DNA from 3 places in the Pantoea folii genome. Region 3 is predicted to be linked to each of the others. Evidence: predicted binding sites of a transcription regulator. Region 3 holds the regulator's gene; each other region holds the start of a gene.

Region 1 (3,281 bases), on a different contig from region 3:
TGCGCCAAGGGTGGCACTCATCACGCCTGCGCCGATCAGCAGTACGTCGACATCCTTTCGTTCCTGAAGGTTTGCGCTATCCATACCAGCGGCGGCGAGCGCCAGGTTTACCGCAGTAGTACTCATGAGGCGACATCTCCTCTCTCTGTTGACCTGAAGTTCAACAGGTTCGCAGGCGAAACAGCCACGCTTCTTTCGAGCGCGTCGCGCTATTTCTCAAAGGTTAAGACTCAGGTTTAAGTCAGGGGACGATAACGGTTAACTGCACGTTATGCATATGCATTTGAATATAACATTCTCGTATCGGAATTAAACGTTTGTTTATTTTTTAAAGGCCGAAATGATTCAGCATAAGAATTAATCAGCTCGACCCCGCTGTCATAAGGGATTTTTATCCCTTAATCAGAGGGTTATGGTAATGCAGTTGTTGCGATATTGTGAGAGGAATGCACAGGGTAATGTTCGGAGAGTGAGCGGCATCACACTTTAAGTGTATGATTAATATCAATTTGTAGTGGATTGATTTTTTATGCGGTTTTTTATGTTGCGTGATATTTCCCCAGATCGTGTAAAACTAATGTTACATTTCTGTGAGTATTAAATTTTCGCCGCGTCAGACAGTGGTCAGAGGAAAAAAGCATTACGCGGCGGTGGGGATCACTGCTTAGCGAGGCGACGCCATGCAAAGCGGATGACAAAAAATTCAATCGCGCCCAGCAGCAGGAACCACAGGCAAAACACGATAGTGTAGAGCTGATTCAGGTCCTGCAAATGCAGCATCTCCTGAATCCGTCTGGATAATTCCAGGCCGAATTGCGGCGCGGGCAACAGCAGCGCGGAGAGAAAGCCCAGCAGCAGGGTTCCGCCAGGGATAATCAGCGTTTCAAACGGGTTTTTCATCGCAGGTTTCCTATCAATTAGCGCGGGCATTAGCGCATAAAAGCGTGCTGGCGTGCAATCCCTGTGCCGGGTCACCCTAAGAAAATTCTTCTATTCCATCCACTTAGCGTCATAAATAGCGCAAGTTAAGAGTTATAGCCTTTGCTATACTTAAATCCATGATTTTACTGTCTTTTTTTTGGTGATTTTGCGTGCTAGACTGCGCGCACTTTTTCATTACTGAACAATAGATGCGGAAAATCGCTCGCTTGAAGGCATTTTTCGCGGCATTGATTGAAAACCCATGACATTTATCGCAACTCTGATTCTGGCCTTTGGTATGTCGATGGACGCTTTCGCCGCAGCACTGGGCAAAGGCGCGTCGCTGCATCGCCCGAATTTCAAAGAAGCGCTGCGCACCGGCCTGATCTTTGGTGTGATTGAAATGCTGACGCCGCTGATTGGCTGGGCGATTGGCCTGGCGGCCAGTCGCTACATCATGGCATGGGATCATTGGGTGGCCTTTGCCCTGTTAACCGTTCTTGGCGGCCGCATGATGATGGAAGGTTTCCGTCAGACGGCGGATGAACCCTGCGAAGCACCACAGCGTCATGGCTTTATGGTCTTAGCATTGACCGCGGTGGCTACCAGTCTTGATGCGCTGGCGGTGGGCGTCGGCCTGGCATTCCTGCAGGTGAATATTGTGCTTACCGCGCTGACCATTGGTGCCGCTACCACCATCATGGCCACGACTGGCGTGATGGTGGGTCGCTTTATCGGTCCGGTGATGGGTAAATGGGCTGAAGTGCTAGGCGGACTGGTACTGATCAGCATCGGCTGCACCATTCTGAATCAACATCTCAACCTCTTCGGCTAACTCGGGCATCAGCATTAACCCTCTTTTTTGTGATCTGGCTCAAATTTATTTGCGTGAAAAACGCGCGTTAGTTATACTTTTCGCGTAATTCTTCAACAAATTTTGAGCCAGGTAGCCAATGAAACGCTTCTTCCGTTACGTGTTCCGTACCTATGTTGAGACCTTCAAGCATGTACCGCCCGGTGCGCTGAACTAAGTACGACAAATACCCTCGATAATCGCGGTCAGGGAACGACCTGTGGTTATCAATGATTTTCTTATCTCTCCCATCTATTTATTCCTCGAATCTACCTCCTATCAATGGTTTAGTGCCACTAACCATCAGTTTTGGATCTGGCTATAGCCTGATGTTATACCCCGCTACCAAACAAGCATTCGTCACCTCTTAACCCGCATGGAATAGTCGATTCAGACCCTCTAACCCGTCTGAAACGAGAAACATCATGCTGATCCCACAACCCTATTTATTGTTCCTTGGCGATGTCACCGACCCACTGGCTGCTAAAACCGCACGCGGCATTCACGTCTGGCGCCCAGAGCAGTGCGTTGGTGAAATTAAACTGCCTGGCTGCACCGTTAGCTTAGGTCTGGACGTGCTCGATATCGTCACGGCGAAAGAACGTGGCGCGAAAACGCTGGTACTGGGCACCGCCAATGCCGGTGGTTATCTGCCGGAGCACTGGCTCGATACCGTTAAAGGTGCGATCAAAGCAGGCATGAACGTGGCGAGCGGCTTGCACCATCGCCTGGTGGATGAGCCAGAGCTGGTGGCGTTAGCCCAGGAGTTTGGCGTTGAGCTGTTTGACCTGCGCCATATGCGTCCAAAACTGAATGTTGGCAGCGGTAAAAAGCGTACAGGTAAGCGTGTACTTACTGTCGGTACGGACTGCTCAGTTGGCAAGATGTACACCTCGCTGGCGCTGGAAGCGGCAATGCGTGAACGCGGTATGAAGGCGGATTTCCGCGCCACCGGGCAAACCGGCATTCTGGTTGCTGGTGAAGGCATCGCGATTGATGCGGTGATTGCCGATTTCATCGCCGGTGCTGTAGAAGCCCTGTCACCCGCCAATGATGCTGACCACTGGGATATCGTTGAAGGTCAGGGCTCGCTGTTCCATCCTTCTTATGCGGGCGTCAGCATGGGCCTGATTCACGGTGCGCAGCCGCACTGGCTGGTGATGTGTCACGAAATGGGCCGTCCGCACATGCGTCATTTACCGCATCAGCCGATGGTGAGTTTGAAAGATTGCGTGGAGGCCAACCTGCGCGCGGCCGATGTCACCAGCGATAATGTGCAACTGGCCGGTTTTGCCATCAACACCTCCAACTACAGCGAAGAAGAAGCTCGCGCCTATTGTGCGGAAGTTAGCGCCGAATTCGGCGTGCCGGCCACCGATCCGGTGCGTTTTGGTATCGCGGATATCGCCGCCCTGCTGCAGGAGCGTGGCTAAGATGCGGCGCATGCAGATTGAAGTGCTGGAGCTGCCTCTGGCGCGTCCTTTCGCTATTTCGCGTGGCACGCGTA
Region 2 (3,281 bases), on a different contig from region 3:
CAGGAAGGCCGTGATGCTGACCTGCAAGCGATCTGCTCAATGGGTATCAACCTGTTCCGTATTCTGATGACCTGGCTGAAGCCGGTGCTGCCTTCACTGAGTGCGCGTACCGAAGCTTTCCTTAACACGGAATTGAGCTGGGATGCGATTGCACAGCCGCTGCTGGATCACGATGTGGCGCCGTTCAAAGCCTTGTATGGTCGTATTGAAATGGCCAAAGTTGAAGGCCTGATTGAAGCATCTAAAGAAGATGCAGCTGCGGCGAACAAGCCAGCAGTAACCGGCCCTCTGGCGGATGCGCCGATTGGCGAGGCCATCACTATCGACGATTTCGCTAAAGTTGATATGCGTGTAGCACTGATCGAGAAAGCCGAGCTGGTTGAAGGTTCTGACAAGCTGCTGCGTCTGGAGCTGGATCTCGGCGGCGAGAAGCGCCAGATCTTCTCGGGCATTCGCGCGGCCTATCCGGATCCGTCAGTGCTGGTCGGCAAGATGACCATCATTGTCGCTAACCTGGCACCGCGTAAGATGCGTTTCGGCATCTCAGAAGGCATGGTGCTGTCAGCCGGTTCCGGCGGTTCAGATCTGTTTGTGTTGTCCGTTGATAGCGGTGCACAGCCTGGAATGCAGGTGAAGTAATTGAACAAGCCGCCTTCAGGGCGGCTTTTTTATCGACCCTCTGTTGTGGAGCCTGTCGTGCTAACTGCTTGCTGGCACTATTTGCGTGCCTTTGTGATTATCTATGCCGCGCTCTATGCCGGAAACGGTATTGCAGCCCTGCTGCCGTTTACCATTCCGGGCAGTATTATCGGCATGCTGCTGCTGTTTACCTTGCTGGCGCTGCAAATCCTGCCGGTCGGTTGGGTGAAACCGGGCTGTCATTTGCTGATACGTTATATGGCGCTGCTGTTTGTCCCGATCAGTGTCGGCGTGATGGGTTATACCGATATCCTGAGCGCACAATTTGGACCGATTGTCGTCTCCTGCGTGGTAAGTACCTTTATGGTGCTGTTAATCGTTGGCCTGAGCGCCGAACGTTTGCAGCGCCCGAAGGAGCAGCCTCATGACTGACGCCTGGTGGTCACTGCCGCTCACCGTGGTGGCGTATCTGCTGGCGCGTAAGCTGGCGGCCAAAATCAATATCTCGATCATCAATCCGCTGTTGGTAGCGATGGCGATTGTGATTCCGATCCTGCTGCTCACCCATATCCCTTATAGCCGCTATTTTGCCGGCAGCACCTTCCTTAATCAGCTGCTGCAACCTGCGGTGGTCGCACTGGCCTTGCCGCTGTATGAGCAAATGCATCAGATTCGCGCGCGCTGGAAAACCATTATCAGCGTCTGTTTTATTGGCAGCATCACCGCGATGGTCTCCGGCACCGCTATTGCGCTGTGGATGGGAGCTACGCCAGAAATTGCCGCGACGATTATGCCGAAATCCGTCACCACGCCGATTGCCATGGCGGTATCCGGTTCGCTGCACGGCATTCCCGCTATTAGCGCCATCTGCGTGTTGATTGCCGGCGTGCTCGGCGCAGTGTTCGGCCATATGCTGCTAAATCTGTTTAAGGTGCACAGCAAGTCTTCACGTGGCCTGGCGATTGGCAACGCATCGCATGCCTTAGGCACGGCGCGCGCGGCAGAGATCGATTATCAGGAAGGGGCATTTAGCTCTTTGGCATTAGTGATTTGCGGCATTATCACATCGCTGCTGGCCCCCTTCCTTTTCCCGCTGCTGATGCACTGGTTGGGCTAAAACTTGCGAGAGATCTCGCAAAGTTGAAACAACTCAATCAGCTTACATTGTCATAGCGACACAGATCACATATAACCCCATAGGCGGCGCATCGCCGCTAACGCGTTAATGAGGTCATCACATCATGCATCCACGATTTACTGCTGCTTTCTCCGCCCTGCACGCTGACTTGCAAACTGCGATTCATCCTTTGCTGGATGCAGCTGATTTTGACGGCGTACTGCGCCCGCAAGACGTGGCGCGCCTGAAGCAGGAAACGGGGCTGGATGATGATGCCCTGGCGCTGGCACTGCTGCCGATTGCCGCCTGCTGTGCGGTCGCACCGGTGTCTCACTTCAATGTGGGTGCGATTTCACGCGGAGTGAGTGGTCACTGGTATTTCGGTGCCAACATGGAATTCGAACATGCGCCGCTGCAGCAAACCGTGCATGCGGAGCAAAGCGCCATTACTCATGCCTGGCTGCACGGCGAAGAGAAACTGGATGCCATCACCGTCAATTACACGCCTTGCGGCCACTGCCGTCAGTTTATGAACGAGCTTAACAGCGGCACGGCGATCCGCATCAGTCTGCCAGGTCGTGCAGTGAGTACATTGGGCGATTATCTGCCAGATGCGTTTGGCCCCGCCGATCTGAATATCACGGAACGTCTGCTGACACCGATTCATCACGGCTTCGCTCAACAAGGTGATGCTTTACAGCAGGCGGCGATTGAGGCGGCGAACAACAGTCATGCGCCCTACAGTCACAGCTACAGTGGTGTGGCCCTGCGCAGCCAGAGCGGTAACCTCTTCACCGGGCGCTATGCGGAAAACGCCGCTTTCAATCCAAGTTTGCCGCCATTGCAGGCAGCGCTGATTATGATGAACATGCGTAACGAAGCGCTGGACACGATTAAACAGGCAGTTTTAGTCGAATGTGAGGGCAGCACGTTAAGCCAGCGCGATGCCACGCGCGCTACGCTGGCGGCACTGGGCTGTGAAGATTTCTCACTTACTTTAGTTTCGAAAACATCAGTTTAGTGATCCTTTCATCGCTTTTGTGACTTTCTATTAACAAAAGCTGTACATCTGCAAGAATCCTCATAGGATCGGGCGCCAGAACTACTTCACAAGAAACAGGTCTGGCGTTACCTTTTCCCGGTGACACGTCAGAAAACACTGCAACCGGAGCAAAGACTGCATGGAACTCGACTACGAAAGTAAACGTCCGCTGTATATTCCTTACGCGGGTCCGATTCTGCTGGAATTTCCGCTGCTGAACAAAGGCAGCGCCTTCACCCTGGAAGAACGCAACGAATTTAACCTCAATGGCCTGTTACCCGAAGCCGTTGAAACCATCGAAGAGCAGGCAGAGCGTGCCTGGCGTCAGTTCCTGGATTTCAAAAACAATAACGACAAGCACGTCTATCTGCGCAACATCCAGGACACCAACGAAACGCTGTTCTACCGCCTGTTGGATAATCATCTGGAAGAGATGATGCCGATTATTTATACCCCAACCGTCGGCGCGGCCTGTGAACACTT
Region 3 (3,281 bases):
CTTCGGTCCGGAAGCCAATGACTTCGGGCTGCTGGAACAGACGTTTAAGCATTACGGAAAAACCGGGCTGGGTGAGTCGCGCAAATATCTGCACACCTACGACGAAGCGGTGCCGTGGAATCAGGTGCCGGGCACCTTTACGCCCTGGCAGCCGCTGCCGGAAAACACTGACGTGCTGTTCTATGAAGGATTACACGGTGGCGTGGTTACACAGCAGCACAACGTCGCCGAGCATGTCGATTTGCTGGTCGGCGTGGTGCCGATTGTCAATCTGGAGTGGATTCAAAAGCTGGTGCGCGACACCAGCGAGCGCGGCCATTCCCGTGAAGCGGTGATGGATTCAGTGGTGCGTTCAATGGAGGATTATATCAACTTCATCACGCCGCAGTTCTCGCGCACCCACATCAACTTCCAGCGTGTACCTACGGTGGATACGTCAAACCCATTTGCCGCACGTGAAATTCCCTCACTCGATGAAAGCTTTGTGGTGATTCACTTCCGTGGACTGGAAGGCATTGCTTACCCTTACCTGCTGGCGATGATCCAGGGCTCGTTCATTTCGCATATGAACACGCTGGTGGTGCCGGGCGGCAAAATGGGGCTGGCAATGGAGTTAATCATGACGCCACTGGTGCAGCGGCTGATTGAAGGTAAACGGATTGAATAATCCAGAAATTCTGTAGCGGCGGCCGTTTGGCCGCCCACTTATGTTATCGCTCAATCACTTCGTAACTGTGCGTCATTTTCACACTATTGCCGAGCATGATCGCCACCGAGCAATACTTCTCCGCCGACAGATCGACGGCCCGCGCCACCGCTTTATCGCTTAGCGCTGTGCCGCTAACGATAAAATGCAGGTTGATTTGCGTAAAAATACGTGGCGCTTCTTCCCGGCGCTCGGAGGTGAGTTTCACCTCGCAGTCAGCCACATCATTTCGGCCTTTTTGCAGGATCGATACCACGTCAATCGCGCTACAGCCGCCTGCTGCCATCAAAACCATCTCCATCGGGCTTGGCGCTTTGTCACCCGAGTTACCGTCCATTAATACCTGATGGCCTGATGAGGATTCTCCGAGAAAGGTCAGCCCTTCCACCCATTTCACTCGTGCCTGCATTATTCTTTCTCCTGAAGTGGCGGTTTTGCCGCCAGAGTACGCTTTCACTTGATAAACAGCAATCCAGACTCTTCCGCCTGTTGCTGAAGCGAGACAACAGAAGACAGCTTGCAAAAGCTGTGCTACAAACAGTGCTGAAAATATTTTCGTCATCACAGACGAAGGCGGGAAGAATCAAAAGCGTAGCTTAAGAATCACCCGGAAATAATTTTCCTTTACTGGAAACGCTCGACGATTACACCGCCTGACAGGGAAAACTGCCCCCTGTGTTTTGGGCACGATTACAACAGAGGATAATAGCGAATGGTTCTCGGCAAACCGCAAACAGACCCTACACTCGAATGGTTCCTGTCCCATTGCCATATTCACAAATATCCGTCCAAAAGCACGCTCATCCATCAGGGTGAGAAAGCGGAAACGCTGTACTACATCGTGAAAGGTTCCGTTGCGGTTCTGATCAAAGATGAAGAAGGCAAAGAGATGATCCTCTCCTACCTCAATCAGGGAGACTTCATCGGCGAACTCGGCCTGTTTGAAGAAGGCCAGGAACGTAGTGCCTGGGTACGTGCTAAGACTGCCTGCGAAGTGGCTGAAATTTCCTACAAAAAATTCCGTCAGCTGATTCAGGTAAACCCGGATATTTTAATGCGACTTTCGTCGCAAATGGCGCGTCGTCTGCAAGTCACCTCCGAGAAAGTGGGCAACCTTGCCTTCCTCGATGTGACGGGCCGTATTGCGCAAACACTGCTTAATCTGGCGAAACAACCCGATGCGATGACGCACCCCGACGGGATGCAAATCAAAATCACACGTCAGGAGATTGGTCAGATCGTGGGTTGCTCACGCGAAACCGTGGGTCGTATCCTGAAAATGCTGGAAGATCAGAACCTGATCTCCGCACACGGTAAAACCATCGTCGTCTACGGCACCCGCTAATTTCTTATCACCCACGGCGTGATGGCAACATCGCGCCGTTTTTGTTTGCGATGAGCTGATGTGGCGCCGAATCATCTATCATCCTGAGGTCAACTACGCACTGCGGCAAACGCTGGTGCTGTGCCTGCCTGTGGCACTAGGCTGGCTGTTTGGCGATCTGCAAAAAGGCCTGCTGTTCTCCTTAGTGCCTGCCTGCTGCAACATGGCGGGTCTCGATACCCCGCATAAACGCTTCTTTAAACGCCTGATTGTCGGCGGCTCCCTGTTTGCCACCGCCAGTTTTCTGATCCAATTTCTCACCAGTGACGCCATTCCGTTACCGCTGATCCTGTTTGTGCTGCCGCTGCTGATAGGCGTGACCGGCGAAATCAGCCCGCTGCACGGTCGCTTGTTGCCCGCCACACTGATTGCCGCCATCTTTAGCCTCAGCCTGGTAGGACGCATGCCCATGTGGGTGCCGCCGCTGCTGTATATCGGCGGCACGCTATGGTATGGCCTGTTTAACTGGTTCTGGTTCTGGCTGTGGAAAGAGCAGCCGATGCGCGAAACGCTCAGTCTGCTGTATCGGGAACTGGCGGATTACTGCGATGCCAAGTACACCTTGCTGACGCAGCTCACCGATCCGGAAAAAGCGCTGCCGCCGCTGCTGGCGCGTCAGCAAAAAGCCGTTGACCTGATCACCACCTGCTATCAGCAGATGCACATGCTCTCTGCCAGCCGCGATAACAGCCACAAGCGCCTGACGCGGGCTTTCCAGGTGGCGCTTGATTTGCAGGAGCACATCTCGGTGAGCCTGCACCAGCCGGAAGAAGTGCAAAAGCTGGTCGAGCAGAGTCACGCCGAAGCGGTGATCCGCTGGAATGCCAAAACCATCTCTGCGCGTCTGCGCCTGTTGGCCGATGCCATTCTCTATCATCAATTGCCCGATCGCTTCCACATGGAAAAGCAGCTCGGCGCGCTGGAAAAAATTGCGCGCCAGCATCCCGACAATCCGGTGGGCAACTTCTGCTATTACCATTTCAGCCGCATCGCCCGCGTGCTGCGCACCCAGAAACCTTTATACACCCGTGACCTGATGGCCGATCGCCAGCGCCGTTTGCCGCTGTTCCCGGCGCTGCGCAGCTATCTTTCGCTCAAGTCCGCTGCATTGCGCACCGCGGCTCGTATTTCGGTGATGCTGATGTTCGGCAGTGCGCTGGCGCTGTTCTTTAATATTCCCAAGCCTTACTG

What was found. The regulator CRP, encoded in region 3, controls carbon source genes, mostly activating them, when cyclic AMP is high. The targets are predictions, from matches to a motif close to ATGTGANNNNNNTCACAT.
Region 1: a site for CRP is predicted at 1,784-1,801, ahead of azuC (stress response protein AzuC). Genes of this name have one in related genera too.
Region 2: a site for CRP is predicted at 1,810-1,827, ahead of cdd (cytidine deaminase). Genes of this name have one in related genera too.

The regions. Positions count from the first base shown of each region.
Region 1 is NZ_JBWXON010000019.1:22,724-26,004, forward strand. It holds gene mqo (malate dehydrogenase (quinone)) at 1-126, opposite strand, end outside; gene AC1MDE_RS19980 (DUF1158 domain-containing protein) at 658-900, opposite strand; gene mntP (manganese efflux pump MntP) at 1,184-1,756, shown strand; gene azuC (stress response protein AzuC) at 1,875-1,952, shown strand; gene dgcN (N-acetyltransferase DgcN) at 2,200-3,207, shown strand; gene dgcA (N-acetyl-D-Glu racemase DgcA) at 3,209-3,281, shown strand, end outside.
Region 2 is NZ_JBWXON010000021.1:16,388-19,668, forward strand. It holds gene metG (methionine--tRNA ligase) at 1-639, shown strand, start outside; gene AC1MDE_RS21045 (CidA/LrgA family protein) at 697-1,071, shown strand; gene AC1MDE_RS21050 (CidB/LrgB family autolysis modulator) at 1,064-1,756, shown strand; gene cdd (cytidine deaminase) at 1,881-2,777, shown strand; gene AC1MDE_RS21060 (NAD-dependent malic enzyme) at 2,938-3,281, shown strand, end outside.
Region 3 is NZ_JBWXON010000022.1:45,875-49,155, forward strand. It holds gene AC1MDE_RS21805 (phosphoribulokinase) at 1-667, shown strand, start outside; gene AC1MDE_RS21810 (OsmC family protein) at 711-1,115, opposite strand; gene crp (cAMP-activated global transcriptional regulator CRP) at 1,419-2,051, shown strand; gene AC1MDE_RS21820 (YccS/YhfK family putative transporter) at 2,110-3,281, shown strand, end outside.